Regions from separate parts of the Streptococcus sp. ST16 genome, predicted to be linked through region 2. Evidence: riboswitches for the same ligand, from Rfam matches in the RefSeq annotation. Region 2 holds a riboswitch; the other holds the start of a gene.

Region 1 (10,599 bases), on a different contig from region 2:
CATTGGCAATTGGTGTGATGGAGTTTGAGTCGTTGTTTGGTACTTTTTCGACCTTCTCAAAGTCTCCACCTTGCGATTCTACCAAGGTTTTCAACATAGCCAGTTCCGTTGGGTCATTCCAAGTACCGTATTTCTTACCAACCAAGTCCTTTGGACTAGTTACATTGTCAGATTTACGTGAGATGATACCTGATGTATTGTGCTCAACGATAGCGGCAACGGCAGTAATCCCTGCGCCTTTTTCCAATTTCTTAGCCATGTAGTCTTGGAAATAGATAGCAAATGGTGCCTTGCCATTGATTACCAAGTCAGATGAGCTTTCTTCTGGTGGCAATTTCAAATCAACATCCACTCCAGCTTCTTTGAAATAACCTTTTTCCTTGGCAACATAAAGCCCTGTGTGGTTAGTATTTGGCGTCCAGTCTAGGATAAAGTCAATCTTCTTAACTTCTGCTTCTTTGTTGTCCTTAGAAGCAGTCCCTTGACCACAAGCCACCAGCACGACAGCCACAAAAGCTGTTACAAGCGTTAAAAACACTTTCCATGTTTTCTTCATTTTATTTCCTCTTTTCTTTTTACAAAATGCTTCTTTTAAGTACGTTTCCATTTAATCACATATTTTTCACTAATATCGACCAACTTCATACCGAGAAGGCTGATAATCGACACCAGAATAATAATGGCAAACATGGTATCATACTGAAACAGTTTTTTAGACTGAATCATATAAACACCAAGTCCTTCAAAACCTCCCAACCACTCAGACACCACAGTTGTGATAAAGGCGTAGGAGACACTGACTCTCAGACCTGCATAAAAGTAAGGCAGGCTGACTGGGATTTTAAAATGCCAAAGGATTTGCCAAGGCTTGGCCCGCATCAGACTAAACAAGGTCAGCATATCCTTGTCACAATGCCTAAATCCATCCAAAATACTAACGATGATAGGGAAGGTTGTCGTCAGGATTATCAAGACAATCTTGGGTAAAATCCCATAGCCCAGCCACAAGACCAGGATAGGCGCTATGGCAATGGTCGGAATGGTCTGAACAACCACCATCATAGGGTAGATAAGATCATTGAGCCAAGTCAAACTGTCCATGAGCACCGCCATGAGACAGGCAATCAAGACACCTAAAACTAGACCTAGCAAAGCCACTCTCAAGGTCGCCCAGCTATGGTACCAGAGAAATTCTCTGTCACGAATAAAGGACTGGAGGATCTCAAGAGGAGTTGGCAGGATAAACTTGGGTAAAAGTTTGAATACTCCTGCTAACTGCCAGATTGACAAGACTCCTAGAAAACCCAACAGACTAATGTGTCGTCTCAGTATACTTTTCAAGTTTGTCATCGATGCCTAAAATCTCTCCTATATTTATTTTGACATTGGCAAAGACATTATCTGCCTCCTGCCCGGCCACTTCAAGCGCTTCTTTGAGAATGCGCATGAGCTCATCCAACTCCCCTTCCAAGACCGTTTCAAATGGTGTCACCACCATGGTCACGGACTGAGCTTGCAGATAAGCAATCACTTGATCGATAATAGCAATTCGATCAATCCCCTGTGATAGGGGCAAGACTTGCAAGGCAATGCTTGCTTTCATAAAAACCTCCTCTTCTCAGTTTTTCTTTTTGACAAAAAGAAAAACCTTTACCATATATGGAAAAGGTGCAGAATTCGGCTAAGTATCGTTCCCTACGCTGGCATTACCCAGATCAGGTGCGGTCGAAGTTTAACACTTCCTCTCAGACTGTACACAGACTCCCATATCTTATATGGACATATAGTAACGCAAATACAAGGAAAAGTCAAGGAAACTGCTTACAGAAAACCATGAAAAAGAGCTTGAAGGCAAATGCTTCAAACTCTTTCATAACTTTCTTATTTAGCCTCGTACCAGGTTGCCCCTTCATTTTCATCTGCAATGAGTGGAACACTGAGTTGGATGGCTTCTTCCATGGTTTGTTTCACTAGTACTTTAACAGCTGCTAGTTCTGATTTCGGAACTTCAAGGACGATTTCATCATGCACTTGCAAGAGCATCTTGGTCTGATAACCACCCTCAACTAGAGCTTTGTCTAGCTGGATCATAGCAATCTTGAGGATATCTGCTGCCGAACCCTGAATAGGGGAGTTAATGGCAGTTCGCTCTGCAAAACCACGAATATTAAAGTTGCGCGAATTGATATCTAGTAGCTCTCGACGACGTTTGAAGAGGGTCTCTACATATCCCTTATCACGCGCTTCACGTACCACTTCTTCCATATAGTTTTTAATCCCAGGAAAACGCTCAAAGTAGGTATCAATGTAGGCTTTGGCCTTCTTACGACTAATACCAAGATTGTTCGCCAAACCAAAATCTGAAATCCCGTAAACCACTCCAAAGTTGACAGCCTTGGCATTGCGACGGTCGTTTGGCGTCACATCCTCAGGACGTTCAATTCCAAAGACACGCATAGCTGTCGAAGTATGGATATCTGCTCCCTCTTGGAAGGCCTTGATTAAGTGCTCATCCTTAGAGATATGCGCCAAAACGCGCAACTCAATCTGTGAATAGTCCGAGCTGAGCAGCACGCTATCCTCCCACTCTGGCACAAAAGCCTTACGAATGAGGCGACCTTGTTCCAAGCGAACAGGGATATTTTGCAAGTTTGGATCTACACTAGACAAACGCCCAGTCTGAGTCAAATCCTGCACATAGCGCGTGTGGATCTTGCCATCATCTAAAATCCAATCCTGCAAGCCAACCACGTAGGTGGATTGAATCTTAGCAATCTGACGGTAGTCTAGAATTTTCTTAACAATTGACGCAATAGGAGCCAGACGCTCTAGCACATCCACGGCTGTCGAGTAACCTGTCTTGGTTTTCTTGGTGTATTCTAGAGGAAGACCGAGTTTTTCAAAAAGAAGGACGCCCAACTGCTTAGGCGAGTTGATATTAAACTCCTCACCAGCCAGTTCGTAAATCTCTTGAGTGAGTTGCTCAATGACGACCTCATTTTCAGCTTGCATCTCAAGTAGGGTTTCTTTTTTGACCTTGATACCAGCGATTTCCATCTTGGCAAGGACAAAAGCCAGAGGTTGCTCCATGTCATAGAGAAGGTCTAACTGTCCATGTTCACTGAGTTTTTCAAGTAAAACAGGCTCAGTCTCAACCAATACAGCAACCTTGCGAGCCAAATGCTCCAAGAATTTCTCTCTCTCAGGGATAGCTTTCTTGACCCCCTTGCCGTAGAAGGTCTCATCATCGACTATGTAAGTCTGACCATAAAGATTCGCAATGGTTGAAATTTCATTATTCTCGACAGTAGAGAGGAGGTATTTGGCCAAGCGACTATCAAAAGCAGGGGCCTGCAGGTTCAAGTCCAAACGATTTAAAAGAACCTTCGCTTTCTTAAAATCATACACTTTTAGAGGTGTTTTTTCTAGAAAATCCTTGAGAATCGGCTCCTGCAAGAGCTCAAGTTTGTCTGTAGCGTAAAGTTTGTCCCCACAGGACCAGGCAAAACCAACCAAGTCATCTGTATGGTAATTCTCACCAAAAAGTTCAAAGTGGAAGATGGAGTCTGCGCTCAGCATATCCTCCTTCACTTGGTCAACGATAGTGAAGTCTAAACTCTCAGGCGCATCCGTCGACGAAACATTTAAAGCTTGTTTAAGCTGTTTGAAGCCCATCTCATCGTAGAATTTTCCGAGATTTTCCACATCTGGGCCATTATAGACCAAATCATCTAGTCCAATCTCAATTGGTGCCTGAGTCTCAATGGTCGCCAAGGTTTTAGACAAAAAGGCTTGTTCCTTGTCATTGATGAGATTTTCCTTCATCTTAGAAGCCTTCATCCCATCGATATTTTCATAAATACCCTCTAACGAACCGTGTTCTAGCAAGAGCTTGATACCCGTCTTTTCACCGATTTTCGTGACACCAGGGATATTATCAGACTTATCCCCCATAAGAGCCTTAAGATCAATAAACTGAGCTGGTGTTAGTCCCATCTTTTCCATGAGATAAGCTGGTGTAAAGGCCTCAAACTCAGCCACACCTTTCTTGGAAATCTCAACCACTGTGTGTTCATCCGTCAACTGGATCAAGTCCTTGTCCCCGCTGACAATGGTCACATCGAAGGAATCTTTCTCAGCCAAGCGACCAAGAGTCCCGATGATGTCATCCGCCTCATACTGGGGCAACTCATAATGGCGAATCCCAAGATGGTCTAGTAATTCACGAATGAAGGGAAATTGCTCACGAAACTCATCTGGAGTTTTAGCACGGCCACCCTTGTAGTCTGCATACATCTCTGTTCGGAAAGTCGTCTTACCTGCATCAAAAGCTACCAAAACATGGCTGGGTTCAACTCGCTCCAAGACATGATTCAACATAAGTTGAAATCCGTAAATTGCATTGGTATGAAGGCCATTAGCATTTTTAAATCGATCCAGTTGCTGATAGAGCGCAAAAAAAGCTCGAAAGGCAACAGAAGAGCCATCAATTAATAATAATTTTTTCTTGTCCATACACCCATTATAAAGGAAAGCAAGGAAAAATACCATCGGAAAGAATAGGCAAATGGTAGTGAAGCCCTCTTTTTTATATTCTTTCTAGATTCTAGCTCCATTACTATCCACTCGATAGCCATCTACAGTAGTATTCACTGCTAAAGCCCCTGAAGCATTGACGTAATAAGACTTTCCTCCTACCTGGAACCACTGGCTAGACTTCATAGCCCCTGAACTCTCCAAATAATACCATGTTCCATTTTCCTTGAGCCATCCCGTCTGCATCTCCCCTGATGCCTTTAGATAGTACCAATGCGAACTATCCTTCACCCAACCTGTTGACATGGTTCCATTGTCTTTAAAGTGATACCAACTGCCATTTATTTTCTTCCAACCAGTTGCGAGTTTCCCATTCTCTCGGTAATACCAACTCCCTCCTTCTTTTTTCCAGCCCTTTTCTGTATTGCTTAGCTCTGCATACTGCACATATCTTCTAGAACCGCTATAAGACAAATAACCAAGCCACTTATAACCATCCTTTTCAAGAACCTGATCATAACTCACACTCTCACCAGCATAATAGTAGTCAATAACTTGTCCTGTACTTGATGGTTGGTCCATAATAGGCGATTTCCCCGTGAATACTATTGTCCCACTAGACAGAAGCTCTGAGCTACGAGCATTCTCACCCGCACTATGGCTAGTGGATAAATCCCTGAAATGAATAAAACCTGTCATCGAACTAGCCTTGACCTTTCGACGGTTATACTTTTCTCGAACTCCATAATTATACTCTTCTATCTCAATCGTATCCCCTGATACATTTGATACCCAGGCCACGTGCCCATAATAACCTTCTGTCGACCAAGCAATAGCCCCAACTTCTGGCTTAGTATCCACACGATAACCTTCACGACGAGCACGATGCCCCCATTCATTCGCATTTCCGTAGGCAGGAGGAATCTCAAAGCCATTTACACTACTCAAACGAAAGGCCGCAAAAGACGTACACTGGCGAGAATACATCCGCCACTGATCGATTTCAACACTACCATTTTTGTAGTGAAGCGGATAGTCATCTCCACGCGCTACACTGTCGGCCTGAACCGATTCCCCACCAAACAAAAAAGTACTCGTAACGAACAAAGTAGCCAGCCCTACACCCAACTGAGTATATCTACTCTTCTTAACTCCTGATTTAAAAAACGTCATTCATTCTCCTTAGTGATATAAATTTCTGAGGTTACCCTCGTTTATACTATTCGGGAGAAAAAGAAAAAAGTGAGCAAAGCTCACTTCATTTTAGGATTCTTGGTCTAGATAGCGAATCAAGTTCTTCTCTGTCAAGATATCTGAGTAGGTGAAGGATTCAACATAGACATTGGCTTGTTTGTCACCCTCAACATCCCCAAATTCAACGATAAATAGAGATGGATAAACCTCAATTAACTTACCCAATCTATTTTTTTGGCGCTTACGACCATTTTCCAAAGTCATTTCAACGACTTGTCCCTCATGCGCCTTGATCTCTTCTTTGATTTTTTTCATCTTGGCTACATCTGTAAATGCATCTGACATCTTATGCCTCCCTCTTTGAGATACTTGAAAATTTATTGTATTCTTTTTGGAAAATCAATTCCACCGTTCCACGAGCTCCACTACGGTTTTTCTCGATGATAACCTCTACCTTGTTATTTGGAATTCCTTCCTCTTCTTCACCCGCACGATCATAGTAGTCGTCACGGTATAGAAAGGCTACAATATCCGCATCCTGCTCAATGGAACCCGATTCACGAATATCAGACAAGACTGGTCTCTTATCTTGACGCTGTTCCACTCCACGAGATAACTGACTGAGAGCAATGACTGGAACCTTTAGCTCCTTAGCTAGAATTTTCAACTGACGAGAAATTTCAGAGACTTCTTGTTGACGATTCTCACGACCAGTCCCTGTGATAAGCTGTAGGTAGTCGATCAAAATCAAACCTAAATTACCTGTTTCTTGAGCCAGTTTACGTGAGCGCGAACGAATTTCCGTGATCCGAATTCCTGGTGTGTCATCGATATAGATACTCGCGTTGGCTAGGTTCCCTTGAGCAATGGTATATTTTTGCCACTCTTCATCAGTCAATTGACCCGTACGAATAGAATGAGACTCCACCAGACCTTCTGCTGCCAACATACGGTCTACTAGGCTTTCTGCACCCATTTCCAGTGAAAAGATGGCAACCGTCTTGTCCAACTTAGTACCGATGTTCTGCGCAATATTCAAGGCAAAGGCTGTCTTACCAACCGCTGGACGCGCCGCTAGGATAATCAACTCCTCCTCATGGAGACCTGTCGTCATATGGTCCAAATCACGATAACCTGTTGCAATACCTGTGATATCCGTTGTTTGTTGAGAGCGAACTTCTAGATTCCCAAAGTTGATATTCAGAATATCTCGGATATTCTTGAAACCACTACGATTGGCGTTTTCGCTAACATCAATGAGTCCCTTTTCAGCTTGAGCAATGATTTCATCTGCAGGCTTAGACGCTTCATAGGCCTGGTTGACAGACTCTGTCAACTTGGAAATCAAGCGACGTAGCATAGCCTTTTCTGCAACGATTTTAGCATAATACTCCGCATTAGCTGAAGTTGGCACAGAGTTGACAATTTCAACAAGATAGGACAAGCCACCAATATTTTGGAGATCACCTTGGCTATCCAAAATCGTCCGTACTGTCGTCGCATCAATCGCTTCTCCACGATCCGACAAGTCTATCATCGCTTGGAAAATCAACCGATGAGCATACTTAAAGAAGTCAAGAGAATCAATGTATTCTCGGACAAAAACGAGCTTACTCTCATCTATAAAAATAGCCCCCAGAACAGATTGTTCGGCCAAAATATCCTGAGGTTGAACTCGCAGTTCCTCTACTTCTGCCATCCGACTTTCCTTCCTTTTACAATCTTGTCAAGAAGTTGTAAACTTAACCTTCTTTTACACGAAGATTGATGACACTTGTAACATCTTGATAGATCTTTACTGGTACATCAATCAAACCTACTGCTCGAATTGGTGCTTGCACTTGAATATTGCGTTTGTCAATCTTGATACCAAATTGCTTTTGCAATTCTTCTGCAATTTTCTTGTTAGTGATGGAGCCAAATGTACGGCCATCTGGTCCAACCTTTTCAACAAACTCTACAACCGTTTCTTCTGCTTCAAGCTTAGCCTTGATGGCTTTTGCTTCAGCAATCATTTCAGCATGAGCCTTTTCTTCTGATTTTTGTTTACCACGCAACTCGCCCACTGCTTGAGCAGTCGCTTCCTTGGCCAAATTCTTTTTAATCAGGAAGTTTTGAGCATAGCCAGTTGGCATTTCCTTGATTTCGCCCTTTTTTCCTTTTCCTTTAACATCTGCTAAAAAGATTACTTTCATTCTTCTTTCTCCTTTTCCTTTAGTTCATCCAAGATAAGTTGGGTCAATTTTTCTCCTGCTTCTGACAGACTCATATTCTCGATTTGTGCAGCAGCTAGATTAAAGTGACCACCGCCACCCAACTCTTCCATAATACGTTGCACATTGATTTTACTGCGGCTTCGAGCTGAGATAGAGATAAATCCTTGTGTATTTTTTGCTAGAACGAAACTAGCCTCAATACCAGACATAGCCAACATAGCATCGGCAGCCTTACTGATGACAACCGTATCATAAGTAGTTGAGTCCTTAGCTTGGGCAATCAAGATATCTGACCCCAACTTACGACCTTGTAAAATGAGTTCATTTACCTCACGGTACTCTTCAAAATCTGTCGCAGCAATCTCCTGGATAGCAATACTGTCACTTCCCCGTGTTCTCAGATAGCTAGCCACATCAAAGGTTCGACTCGTTACGCGAGATGTAAAGTTCTTGGTATCCAACATCATTCCAGCCATCAGTACGCTAGCCTGCATACGACTCAAACGATTTTTCTTAGAATTTTGGAACTGAATCAATTCTGTGACCAGCTCACTCGCACTACTTGCTCCACTTTCAATATAGGTGATGACTGCATTCTCAGGGAAATCCTGATCACGTCTATGATGGTCAATAACAATAGTTTGAGTAAACAAATCATAAAAATCTTTCGATAAGGTCAAAGCCGTCTTTGAGTGATCCACTAAAATCAATAACGAACGGCTTGTAACTAGCTTCATCGCATCTGTAAGAGATAAGAGTTTCGTAGTATCTTCCTTCTTTAAGAACTGGATAGCACGCTCGATATCTGCTGACATTTTATCTGCATCATAGACAGCATAACTGTTTTCAATAATATTACTTGCAAACAACTGCATACCGACAGCAGAGCCCAAGGCATCCATATCTAGATTTTTATGACCGACTACAAAAACCTGGTCAACACTTCGAATCTTATCAGAAATGGCTGTCATCATGGCTCTCGTACGTGTACGAGTACGTTTGATAGACGCAGCAGTTCCTCCACCGAAGTAGACTGGATTCTTGGTCTCATCATTTTCCTTGACCACCACCTGGTCACCACCGCGAACTTCTGCTAAGTTCAAGTTGAGCAAGGCAATTTTCCCTATCTCTTCATGATTTCCATCACCATAAGAAAATCCCATACTTAAAGTTAGGGCTAGCTGCCTCTGTTTTGATTCTTCTCGGAAAGTATCAATAACAGAGAATTTATCATTCATCAATTCCTCGAGTACTGTATAATCTGTGAATAAATAAAAACGATCCATCCCCACACGGCGAGAAAACATAGCATACTTACTAGCAAATTCTGAAACAAAATTAGCTACAAAGCTATTGATATGGCTGATATCAGAGTCGGACGTCGCATCCTCCAAATCATCGTAATTATCCACTGAGATGACCCCAATGACTGGACGGCTAGTTACCAATTCGACAGTTGCCTCGTACTCCCCAGAAACATCAAAAAAATACAAAACGCCTGAAGCCTTGTCCATATGGACAGCATATCGTGTTTCGCCCAAGGTAGCATACGAACCAGGATTCCCAACAGAAGCCTTGATGATGGTTTGAATTAACTCAACATCAATTTCCCCTTCTTCATTTGTCAAAATTAACTCAGCATAGGGATTAAACCATTCCACTTCGCCACTAGATAAGTCTAATTTCAGGACTCCCACCGGCATTTGATCAAGCAATGTGCTCAAGCTATTTTCGGCTTGGTGATTTACATATTGGATTTGTTCAATTTCGCTCTTTTCATACTGTTTTTTTTGCCATACAAATAAAAGCAGATAAAGCAGTACAAATAAAAACAAAACAGTGATTGTTACAGCAATATTATGTGAAAAAATAATCAGCAAAGTTAAGATTCCGAAAGTTGCAAGTCCTAGCAAGACCGCAGAAAACGGGATTAAATTATTTTTTTTCATTCTAAACCTCTTGCGCATTATTATATCACAAATGCCCTTAAAAAGCGACTTTTAAAGAGAAAGCACTGCTTTTATTATAGCAAGATGCTCTTAAAAACCATATATAAAAAAGGACAGCAAATGCCTCGCTCTCCTTTTTCCACATCAGTGCAGAATCTTCCACCTAGATTACATTATTCACCTAATCCTAGTCGAATGTCTTGTAAGCGCTCTTTCGCCTGTTTCACAATTGATTCTAAAATAGCCTTGCATGGCTTGATGTCTTTCACCAAACCCGCAATTTGTCCACTCATCATTGAACCATGAACAGTATCACCTTCATAGACAGCCTTAGATAGGGAACCGATCGTGATTTCTTCCAGTTCCTCTCGGTTTGTACCTTTCTGCTCTAATTCAATGTAGTGATCCGTCATCTCATTGCGAATACAACGAACTGGCGCTCCCGCAATGCGGCCTGTAACCGCAGTCGCTGTATCACTTGCCGCCAAAATAGCTTCTTTATAGGCTGGAGAAATTGGACATTCTTCTGAAGCAAGAAAAACTGTTCCCATTTGAACTCCTTGTGCCCCTAGGGCAATCGCAGCAGCAAGTCCACGACCATCTGCCACACCTCCTGCAGCAATGACTGGAATCGTCACCGCATCAACGATTTGTGGGATAAGAGCCATTGTATTGGTCTCTCCAATATGGCCACCAGCTTCTGA
Region 2 (10,599 bases):
TCTTTCAAGTCATTGCACAAGTCAGTTCTCTCCCCTATAGTGGTCAAGTCCTGATAGATGGGAGTGAGGTCAGTCAGCTTTCTATTGTGAAACGTGTCCAGACGGTTGGCATTCTCTTTCAAAATCCCAATCATCAATTTACCATGGAGAACTTGTTTGAGGAGCTGATTTTTACCTTGGAGAATATCGGCCATCCCGTTCAGAAAATTGATTCTAAAATAGCAGAGGTGGTCCAGCAATGTCACTGCGAGTCAATCTTGAACCGTCCCATCCATCACTTGTCAGGTGGGGAAAAGCAAAAGGCTGCTTTGGCTGTTCTCTTTGCTATGAATCCTAGGGTCTATCTCTTGGATGAGCCCTTTGCTTCCATTGACCGCAAGAGCAGAATCGAGATATTGGAGATTCTAAAAGAGTTGGCCTCTAATGGGAAGGCAGTCATCCTGTGTGACCATGATTTATCAGATTATGAAGCCTATATCGACCATATGGTGGAGCTAAGAGACGGCCAGTTAAGGGAGGTGTTTCAAATCCCTTGCTCTGAGATGACACAGGTCCCTTCAAAGGAAGTTGCTTCTTGTCCAAAACTATTCCATATGGACAGAACGACTTGTGAGCTGGGTAATCGCCCCCTCTTTTCGTTTGCGGATTTTACTATCTACCAAGGAATTTCCTGTATTTTGGGTGATAATGGTGTCGGGAAATCAACCCTCTTTCGGTCTATTCTTCAATTTCAAAAGTATAAAGGGCTCATTACTTGGAAGGGATCGGTTCTCAAAAAGAAAAAGGGTTTGTATCGTGATCTGACCGGTGTTGTTCAGGAAGCTGAGAAGCAGTTTATCCGAGTCAGTCTGAGAGAGGAACTGCAATTAGATAGTCCAGACTCTGAAAGAAATCAGCGAATTTTCCAAGCTTTACAATATTTTGATCTGGAGCAGGCTCTTGATAAGAGTCCCTACCAATTAAGTGGTGGCCAGCAAAAGATTCTTCAGCTCTTGACCATCTTGACCAGCAAGGCTTCTGTAATCTTGCTGGATGAACCTTTTGCAGGTTTGGATGATAGAGCTTGCCATTATTTTTGTCAGTGGATTGTGGAGGAGAGAAATCAAGGAATAAGTTTTCTGATCATTAGCCATCGTTTAGATCCCTTGATCTCTGTGGTTGATTATTGGATTGAGATGACTAGTGAGGGGCTCAGTCATCTCCAAGACGTGACCATCAGCAAACCTCTCTCATCTCTGAACATTGATACTCTAGGGGAGGTGAGGTAGTATGATCAAAGTAGCAACCAAGACACCAGTTATCAGCCTCTTCTTTCTAATTTTATCCTTGGAAACATCCTTCATTCCTTCGATTGCTCTGAATCTTTCGGTAGTCGCATTTTGCATCCTCTTTATGCTCTATTATCGTCGATTTAAAATGTTGGCTTGGATGCTCTTGCTCGCCATTTTACCATCTTTGGCCAACTATTGGGCAGTACAGTTACATGGGGATGCTTCGCAGGCAGTGATACTTGGGACGAGAGCTTTTGTGACGGTTTGTATCGGTCTTGTCTTTGTTTCCAGTATTTCCCTAAAAGAGCTTCTCTTATACTTGGCTCAAAAGGGACTATCGCGTTCTTGGGCCTATGCCTTGATTGTGGTATTCAATGCCTTTCCCCTCATTCAGCAGGAAATCAAGTCTCTCAAGGAAGCGTGCTTACTGCGTGGTCAGAAACTGCATGTTTGGTCGCCCTTGATTTACAGTAAGGTTCTGATGACAGTCTTTAGGTGGCGCCATCTTTACTTGAGAGCTCTATCTGCGCACGGATATGACGAACATGCACAGATGAAGAATAGCTATCGGACTTTTTATATTTCGCAGAGGACAAAATTGATCTACCTACTTTTCTTTTTATTACTTCAAACCAGTCTATTTTTATAAAGGAGTTATTATGGAATTTACAGATATTGCGATGGAACTATCCAAGGAAGCTTGGCAGGCCTCCTTTCAGCATCCCTTTGTTTTACAGTTACAAGAGGGAACGTTAGAACCTTCTATTTTCCGCTATTACCTAATTCAAGATGCTTATTATCTGAAGTCTTTTTCAGAAGCCTATCACCTCTTGGCTGATAAGACTTCAAACGAAAAGATGAAAAGACTCTTGAAACAAAATGCCCAGAGTCTAGTGGAGGGTGAGTTATTTATCCGCCAACAATTTTTCAAGGAATTGGGAATCAGCGACCAGGAAATGGAGCAACATCCAATCGCTCCAACCTGTTATCATTACATTTCTCATATTTATCGGCAATTTGCAGAGCCAAACCTGGGCATTGCTTTTGCTAGTTTGCTCCCATGTCCTTGGTTATACCATGATTTGGGCAAGGCACTTAATCGCAAACCATCACCGAATCCTCTTTATCAACAGTGGATTGAAACCTATATCACCGATGAATTAGAACAGCAGATTAAAGAGGAAGAAGGGCTGGTCAATCAGCTCTATCGAGAAAGCGAAGAGACGGACAAACAAAAAATGCTAGAGGCCTTCCATCGAAGTGTCCACATGGAAGCTAAGTTTTGGGAGATGGCTTACCAACATCAAACATGGACGAGTGATTTGCAGTCCTTAGAAAAAGAGAAGAAATAGAAAATGAGAAACCACCAACTTCAAGTTCACAAATTAACTATTTTATCCATGATGATTGCCCTTGACGTAGTTCTTACACCCATCTTTCGAATTGAAGGGATGGCACCGATGTCCAGTGTAGTCAACATTCTTGCAGGGATCTTGATGGGACCTATTTATGCCTTGGTCATGGCTACTGTCACAGCCTTCATCCGTATGTCTACTCAAGGCATTCCGCCCTTGGCCCTCACAGGAGCTACTTTTGGAGCCCTCCTTGCAGGTCTCTTTTATAAGTACGGTCGAAATTTTTACTTTTCTGCTCTAGGAGAAATCTTGGGAACAGGGGTAATCGGTTCTATTGTTTCCTATCCTGTCATGGTTCTCTTTACGGGATCTGCTGCCAAGCTCAGCTGGTTCATCTACACCCCTCGATTTTTCGGAGCAACCTTGATCGGTACAGCCATAGCTTTCCTCGCCTTTCGATTTTTGATCAAGCAGGAATTCTTTAAAAAAGTGCAGGGATATTTCTTTGGAGAAAGGATAGAATGATGCAGAAATTGACAAATCCTTTCCCTCTGGCAACCAGTTCCTTGATTCACTGTATTACCAATGAGATTTCTTGTGAGATGCTGGCCAATGGCATTTTGGCTCTGGGATGCAAACCAGTCATGGCAGATGACCCTCGTGAGGTTCTTGATTTTACCAAACAAAGCCAAGCTCTCTTTATCAATCTGGGGCATTTGTCAGCTGAGAAGGAGAAAGCAATCCGTCTGGCAGCTACTTATGCAAACCAAGCTTCTCTCCCAATGGTAGTAGATGCGGTTGGCGTTGCGGCTTCCCCCATTCGTAAGGATCTAGTCAGAGATCTTTTTGAATACAAGCCCACGGTCCTTAAAGGAAATATGTCAGAAATCCGAAGTCTTGTTGGCTTAAAACACCACGGAGTTGGAGTTGATGCGAGTGCTAAAGATCAAGAAACTGAGGATTTGCTTCAAGTCTTGAAAGACTGGTGTCAGACCTATCCTGGTATGTCGTTCCTAGTCACTGGCCCCAAGGATCTCATCGTTTCGGAGAATCAGGTTGCAATATTGGGAAATGGCTGTGACGAATTAGACTGGATAACAGGGACAGGAGACTTGGTTGGAGCCTTGACAGCCGTTTTTCTCAGCCAAGGAAAGACTGCCTTTGAAGCTTCTTGCCTAGCGGTCTCTTATCTCAATATCTCTGCTGAGAGAATCGTTGTTAAAGGAATGGGATTGGAAAATTTTCGTTACCAAGTTCTAAATCAACTCTCTCTCCTAAAAAGAGACGAAAACTGGCTAGATGCCATCAAAGGAGAATTTTATGAATAGAGAATCACTTAGACTGTATCTGGTAACCAATCGCTACCAAGATTCCTTGGAAAGATTTCTTGAAAAAGTCGAGACCGCCTGCCGTTCAGGTGTTACCATAATCCAACTACGAGAAAAAAATCTCACTACCAATCAATACTATCAACTGGCAAAACAAGTTAAGGAAATAACAGATGCCTATCAGGTACCTTTGATTATTGATGATCGGTTGGATGTCTGTCTTGCCGTTGATGCAGCAGGTCTACATATCGGAGACGATGAACTACCAGTTTCGGTTGCCCGCAAAGTCCTAGGTCCTGAAAAAATCCTCGGTGTCACTGCTAAAACAGTTAAAAGAGCCCTCGAAGCAGAAACATCGGGTGCGGATTACTTGGGAACAGGAGCCATTTTCCCGACTACGACCAAAGAAAATGCACCCATCACCCTGATTTCAACCTTGAAAACAATTTGCCAAACGGTCGCCATTCCAGTAGTTGCTATCGGAGGCCTGACGTCAGAGAATATTGACCAACTTATTGGCACGGGTATAGCTGGAGTAGCTGTCGTACGTGATTTGATGCAGGCAGAAGATATTGAGGCAAAAACACAAGCCTTTTTAACAAAGCTAGATGACATTGTTTCCTAATCAAAAACTCTCTAATTTCCTTATTGCGGGAACTAGAGAGTTTTTTCTTAATCTTTAAAAGTTGTATGGTTGACTGGTCCAGAACCATGACCGAGTTGAGGAGCGTCTTGGATGGCTTTTGTGATAAAGGCCTTGGCCTTATCAACTGCCTGGTAAAGACTTCTGCCCTTGGCTAGTTCAGCCGTAATCACAGCAGCAAAGGTACATCCAGTACCATGGGTGTGACAAGTTTGAATTCTTGGACTTTCCCAGACAAATTGTTCATCCTTGGTAAAAAGGAAATCCTTGGCACCACCTTCAAGATGGCCACCTTTGATAACAACGGACTGAGGACCAAATTCTTTTATAATCAGGCGACCAGCACGCTGCATGTCTTCTGGATCATGAATCGAAAAACCAACAATCTCTTCTGCCTCAGGAAGATTCGGAGTGATGATGGTTGCATGGGGAAGCAGATTTGTTTTTAGGTAGTCTCTGGCACTAGAATCAATCAGGGTGTCCCCACTCGTAGCGACCATAACAGGATCCAGCACATAGGGACAGTCAAGCTTTTTAAGATAGGGTTGGATGATCTCCATGATCTCAGTAGTTGCCAACATCCCTGTTTTCACAGCCTGAGGCTTGATATCCGAAAAGACACTATCCAATTGAGCTTCCAGCATTTGGTTGGAGACGTGTTCGATTAATTGAACGCCTCTGGTATTTTGAGCGACAAGGCTGGTCACAACGGCCATTCCATAGACATCTCTAGCTTGGAATGACTTTAAATCAGCCATAATGCCAGCACCGCCACTAGGGTCAGTCCCTGCAATGGTCAAAGCAACGGGTAAATAAGTCATCTAAAACCTCCCAACCAACTGAAGTTTGTATTCTTAAGAACAAGCTAGTCTGTTTGAGGAAAGCAATAGAAGACCAGCTAGTCCCCATTATCATTTCCACTTCCATCAGCTAGCATTACCTAGATTGAGTCAAAGGGATCTAACAGTTGTTAATCTCAGCTTTACGCACCCCTAGTGGTTGTTTTCTTTTTTTCTTCAGTATAGCATATTTTTATAGTTTATATAGTAAAATTTGACTGTAAATCTCTCGTTACATCATTAAAATTCTATTTTTCGAAGAAATAAGAAAATTTATAATTGACAAATGTAGATTTTTGGAGTATACTAATAAATGTAATTGACAAATGTAGATTTTGGAGGTGTGCTGATGCAGATTTCAGATGCAGAATGGCAGGTTATGAAGATTATTTGGATGCAAGGTGAACAGACTAGTACAGATTTGATCAGGGTTCTGGCGGAGCGGTTTGACTGGTCCAAGTCCACGGTTCAGACACTTTTGGCTCGTTTAGTTGAGAAAGAGTGTTTGACTAGAAGAAAAGAGGGCAAATCCTTTGTTTATTCAGGTCTTTTAACTCTGGATCAAAGTCGAAACTTGCTTATCCAAGATATCAAAGACAAGGTTTGTTCTCGTAGGATTAAGAACTTGTTGGCTGATTTGATTGCTGAATGTGATTTTACTCTAGCTGACTTGGAAGATTTGGAAGCTGTGATTTCAGAGAAAAAAGCTAGCGCAGTTGCTGAAGTCAAATGTAATTGTATGTAAAGGAGACGTCATGTTAAATAGTATTGTAACCATTATTTGTATTGCCCTTATCGCGTTTATCTTGTTTTGGTTTTTCAAAAAGCCTGAAAAATCTGGACAGAAGGCCCAGCAAAAAAAGGGCTACCAAGAGATCCGAGTGGAAGTCATGGGGGGCTATACGCCTGAGTTGATTATTCTTAAAAAATCAGTGCCAGCCCGTATTGTCTTTGACCGCAAGGACCCTTCACCCTGTCTAGATCAGATCGTCTTTCCAGACTTTGGAGTGCATGCGGACTTGCCTATGGGGGAACAATATGTAGTGGAAATCACACCTGAACAGGCTGGAGAGTTTGGCTTTGCATGTGGTATGAACATGATGCACGGCAAGATGATTGTAGAGTAGGAGGAGACTATGACTGAAATTGTGAAAGCAAACTTAGAAAATGGCATTCAAAAAATCCGTATCACAGCTGAAAAAGGCTATCATCCTGCCCATATTCAGCTTCAAAAAGGGATTCCCGCTGAGATTACCTTTCATCGTGCCACCCCTTCAAACTGTTATAAGGAAATTCTTTTTGAAGAAGAAGGCATCTTGGAACCAATCGGCGTGGACGAGGAGAAGACAATTCGTTTTACACCTCAAGAATTAGGCCAACATGAATTTTCATGTGGCATGAAGATGCAAAAAGGAAGCTATACCGTAGTTGAGAAGACGCGAAAATCTTTGTCACTTTTGCAACGTTTTTGGATTACTAGTATCTTTACTGTGCCTCTTGTGATTCTCATGATTGGGATGTTGACAGGGACTATTAGTCATCCAGTCATGCATTGGGGTACCTTTTTAGCTACAACACCTATCATGCTAGTGGCCGGTGGTCCTTATATTCAGAGTGCTTGGGCCAGCTTTAAAAAACACAATGCCAACATGGATACCTTGGTGGCACTGGGAACTCTAGTGGCCTATCTTTATAGTCTAGTAGCCCTCTTTGCTGGGCTTCCTGTCTACTTTGAAAGTGCTGGATTTATCCTCTTCTTTGTTCTTTTGGGAGCCGTTTTTGAGGAAAAAATGCGGAAAAATACTTCCCAAGCTGTGGAGAAACTACTGGACTTGCAAGCTAAAACAGCAGAAGTCTTGCGTGATGACCGCTATGTTCAAGTCCCCTTGGAGCAAGTCAAGGTAGGTGATCTGATTCGAGTGCGTCCCGGTGAAAAGATTGCGGTTGATGGTGTTGTAGTCGAAGGTGTGTCCAGTATTGACGAATCCATGGTGACAGGTGAGAGCCTGCCGGTAGACAAAACAGTTGGAGATACCGTCATTGGCTCCACCATCAATAATAGTGGAACGCTTGTTTTTAGGGCAGAAAAAGTTGGTTCAGAGACTGTTTTGGCACAGATTGTGGACTTTGTGAAGAAAGCCCAAACCAGCCGCGCACCGATTCAGGATTTGACAGATAAGATTTCAGGGATTTTTGTCCCAGCAGTTGTCATTTTAGCGATTTTAACTTTTTGGATTTGGTTTGTCTTGCTTGGGGCTAGCTTTGTGGCCTCTCTTCTTTATGGGGTGGCAGTTTTGATTATCGCCTGCCCTTGTGCCTTGGGACTTGCAACACCAACAGCCCTCATGGTGGGGACTGGTCGTAGTGCCAAAATGGGTGTTCTCCTCAAGAATGGAACCGTCTTACAGGAAATCCAGAAAGTCAAAACTCTCGTCTTTGATAAGACAGGAACTTTGACGGAAGGAAAACCAGTAGTCACCGATATCATCGGTGACGAGACAGAAGTGCTTGGCTTAGCTGCCTCTTTAGAAGAAGCCTCTCAACACCCATTGGCTCAAGCTATTGTGAAACGGGCGAGTGAAGCAGGACTTGAGCTTCAACCTGTAGAAAATTTCCAAGCCCTACACGGAAAAGGTGTTTCAGGGCAAATCAATGGGAAACAAGTCTTGCTTGGAAATGCTAAAATGCTAGATGGAATGGATATTTCGAGTGCTTATCAGGAGAAACTTGAAGAACTGGAAAAAGAAGCTAAGACAGTTGTGTACTTGGCTGTTGACAATGAAATTAAAGGCTTGCTTGCCCTGCAAGATATTCCCAAAGAAAATGCCAAGCTCGCCATCAGCCAGTTGAAAAAACGTGGTCTCCGAACAGTTATGCTGACAGGAGATAATGCAGGTGTCGCGCGTGCCATTGCAGATCAGATCGGCATTGAGGAGGTTATTGCTGGTGTCTTGCCAGAAGAAAAAGCTCATGAAATCCATCAACTGCAACAGGCTGGGAAAGTAGCCTTTGTTGGTGATGGTATCAATGACGCTCCTGCTCTCAGTGTAGCAGATGTGGGGATTGCTATGGGAGCTGGAACCGATATCGCCATTGAGTCAGCAGGGATTGTTCTTACTCACAATGATTTGACAGGAGTTGTTCGTGCCTTTGATATGAGCAAAAGAACCTTCAATCGTATTCTTCTCAACCTCTTCTGGGCTTTTATCTACAATGTTATCGGAATTCCGATTGCAGCAGGAGTCTTTTCAGGAATTGGTCTCGTTCTCAATCCAGAGCTGGCTGGTCTTGCCATGGCCTTTAGTTCTGTATCTGTTTTAACCAGTTCACTCATGCTAAACTTTAGTAAAATAGACTAAAAGCGAGCTTGCTCGCTTTTTATTATAAAACAGTTATATAAAACGTTTTCAAACTGTACTGTAATAGAGAATAAAAACTTCTGAGCACATTCTTAGGAGACCCAAAACAAATGTGGTAAAGTAGTAGAGTAAAAATTTGCTGAAACGTTTCCAATTAGTATATGAAAACGGATTTATCAAGTTTTAAAAATATTTGAAGGAGAGTTATCATTATGACTCAAGGGAAAATTACTGCATCTGCAGCAATGCTCAACGTATTGAAAACATGGGGCGTAGACACAATCTACGGTATCCCATCAGGAACACTCAGCTCATTGATGGATGCTTTGGCTGAAGACAAAGATATCCGCTTCTTGCAAGTTCGCCACGAAGAAACAGGTGCTCTTGCAGCGGTTATGCAAGCTAAATTCGGCGGCTCAATCGGGGTTGCAGTTGGTTCAGGTGGTCCAGGTGCGACTCACTTGATTAACGGTGTTTACGATGCAGCTATGGATAACACTCCATTCCTTGCTATCCTTGGATCACGTCCTGTTAACGAACTCAACATGGATGCCTTCCAAGAGCTTAACCAAAACCCAATGTACAACGGCATCGCTGTCTACAACAAACGTGTAGCTTACGCAGAGCAATTGCCAAAAGTAATCGACGAAGCTTGCCGTGCTGCAGTTTCTAAAAAAGGTCCAGCTGTTGTTGAAATCCCAGTAAACTTCGGTTTCCAAGAAATCGACGAAAATTCATACTACGGTTCAGGTTCATACGAGCGTTCATTCATTGCTCCTGCCTTGAACGAAGTTGAAATCGACAAAGCGGTTGAAATCTTGAACAATGCTGAACGTCCAGTTATCTACGCTGGTTACGGTGGTGTCAAAGCGGGTGAAGTGATTACTGAATTGTCACGTAAAATCAAAGCACCAATCATCACAACTGGTAAAAACTTTGAAGCCTTCGAATGGAACTATGAAGGTTTGACAGGTTCTGCTTACCGTGTTGGTTGGAAACCAGTCAACGAAGTTGTCTTTGAAGCAGACACAGTTCTTTTCCTTGGTTCAAACTTCCCGTTTGCTGAAGTTTACGAAGCCTTCAAGAACACTGAAAAATTCATCCAAGTGGATATCGACCCTTACAAACTTGGTAAACGTCATGCCCTTGACGCTTCTATCCTTGGTGATGCAGGTCAAGCAGCCAAAGCTATCCTTGACAAAGTGAACCCAGTTGAATCTACTCCATGGTGGCGTGCAAACGTTAAGAACAACCAAAACTGGCGTGATTACATGAACAAACTCGAAGGTAAAACTGAGGGTGAATTGCAATTGTACCAAGTTTACAATGCTATTAATAAATATGCTGACCAAGACGCTATCTACTCAATCGACGTAGGTGACACTACTCAAACATCTACTCGTCACCTTCACATGACACCTAAGAACATGTGGCGCACATCTCCACTCTTTGCGACAATGGGTATTGCCCTTCCTGGTGGTATCGCTGCTAAGAAAGACAATCCAGATCGCCAAGTATGGAACATCATGGGTGACGGTGCATTCAACATGTGCTACCCAGACGTGATTACCAACGTTCAATACGACCTTCCAGTTATCAACGTTGTCTTCTCAAATGGTAAATATGCCTTCATCAAGGACAAATACGAAGACACAAACAAACACTTGTTTGGTTGTGACTTCCCTAACGCGGACTACGCGAAAATCGCTGAAGCTCAAGGAGCTGTTGGATTTACAGTTGACCGTATCGAAGATATCGATGCAGTTGTTGCAGAAGCTGTTAAATTGAACAAAGAAGGTAAAAC

What was found. A riboswitch is a leader RNA that binds a small molecule or an ion and turns the genes downstream of it on or off. The one in region 2 is predicted to bind thiamine pyrophosphate.
Region 1: another riboswitch for thiamine pyrophosphate. It lies ahead of ACIY14_RS05850 (MTH1187 family thiamine-binding protein); the one in region 2 lies ahead of thiD (bifunctional hydroxymethylpyrimidine kinase/phosphomethylpyrimidine kinase).

Annotation. Positions count from the first base shown of each region.
Region 1 is NZ_JBJUSE010000007.1:27,698-38,296, reverse strand. It holds gene ACIY14_RS05860 (ABC transporter substrate-binding protein) at 1-556, opposite strand, end outside; gene ACIY14_RS05855 (ABC transporter permease) at 592-1,350, opposite strand; gene ACIY14_RS05850 (MTH1187 family thiamine-binding protein) at 1,313-1,603, opposite strand; TPP riboswitch at 1,676-1,778, opposite strand; gene polA (DNA polymerase I) at 1,882-4,515, opposite strand; gene ACIY14_RS05840 (CHAP domain-containing protein) at 4,600-5,709, opposite strand; gene ACIY14_RS05835 (Veg family protein) at 5,800-6,075, opposite strand; gene dnaB (replicative DNA helicase) at 6,077-7,429, opposite strand; gene rplI (50S ribosomal protein L9) at 7,473-7,925, opposite strand; gene ACIY14_RS05820 (DHH family phosphoesterase) at 7,922-9,895, opposite strand; gene ACIY14_RS05815 (nitronate monooxygenase) at 10,069-10,599, opposite strand, start outside.
Region 2 is NZ_JBJUSE010000004.1:167,717-178,315, reverse strand. It holds gene ACIY14_RS04640 (ATP-binding cassette domain-containing protein) at 1-1,268, shown strand, start outside; gene ACIY14_RS04635 (energy-coupling factor transporter transmembrane component T) at 1,270-1,920, shown strand; gene tenA (thiaminase II) at 1,931-2,623, shown strand; gene thiW (energy coupling factor transporter S component ThiW) at 2,627-3,151, shown strand; gene ACIY14_RS04620 (hydroxyethylthiazole kinase) at 3,151-3,954, shown strand; gene thiE (thiamine phosphate synthase) at 3,947-4,579, shown strand; gene thiD (bifunctional hydroxymethylpyrimidine kinase/phosphomethylpyrimidine kinase) at 4,627-5,418, opposite strand; TPP riboswitch at 5,503-5,601, opposite strand; gene ACIY14_RS04605 (CopY/TcrY family copper transport repressor) at 5,786-6,181, shown strand; gene ACIY14_RS04600 (cupredoxin domain-containing protein) at 6,192-6,563, shown strand; gene ACIY14_RS04595 (heavy metal translocating P-type ATPase) at 6,573-8,795, shown strand; gene spxB (pyruvate oxidase) at 9,008-10,599, shown strand, end outside.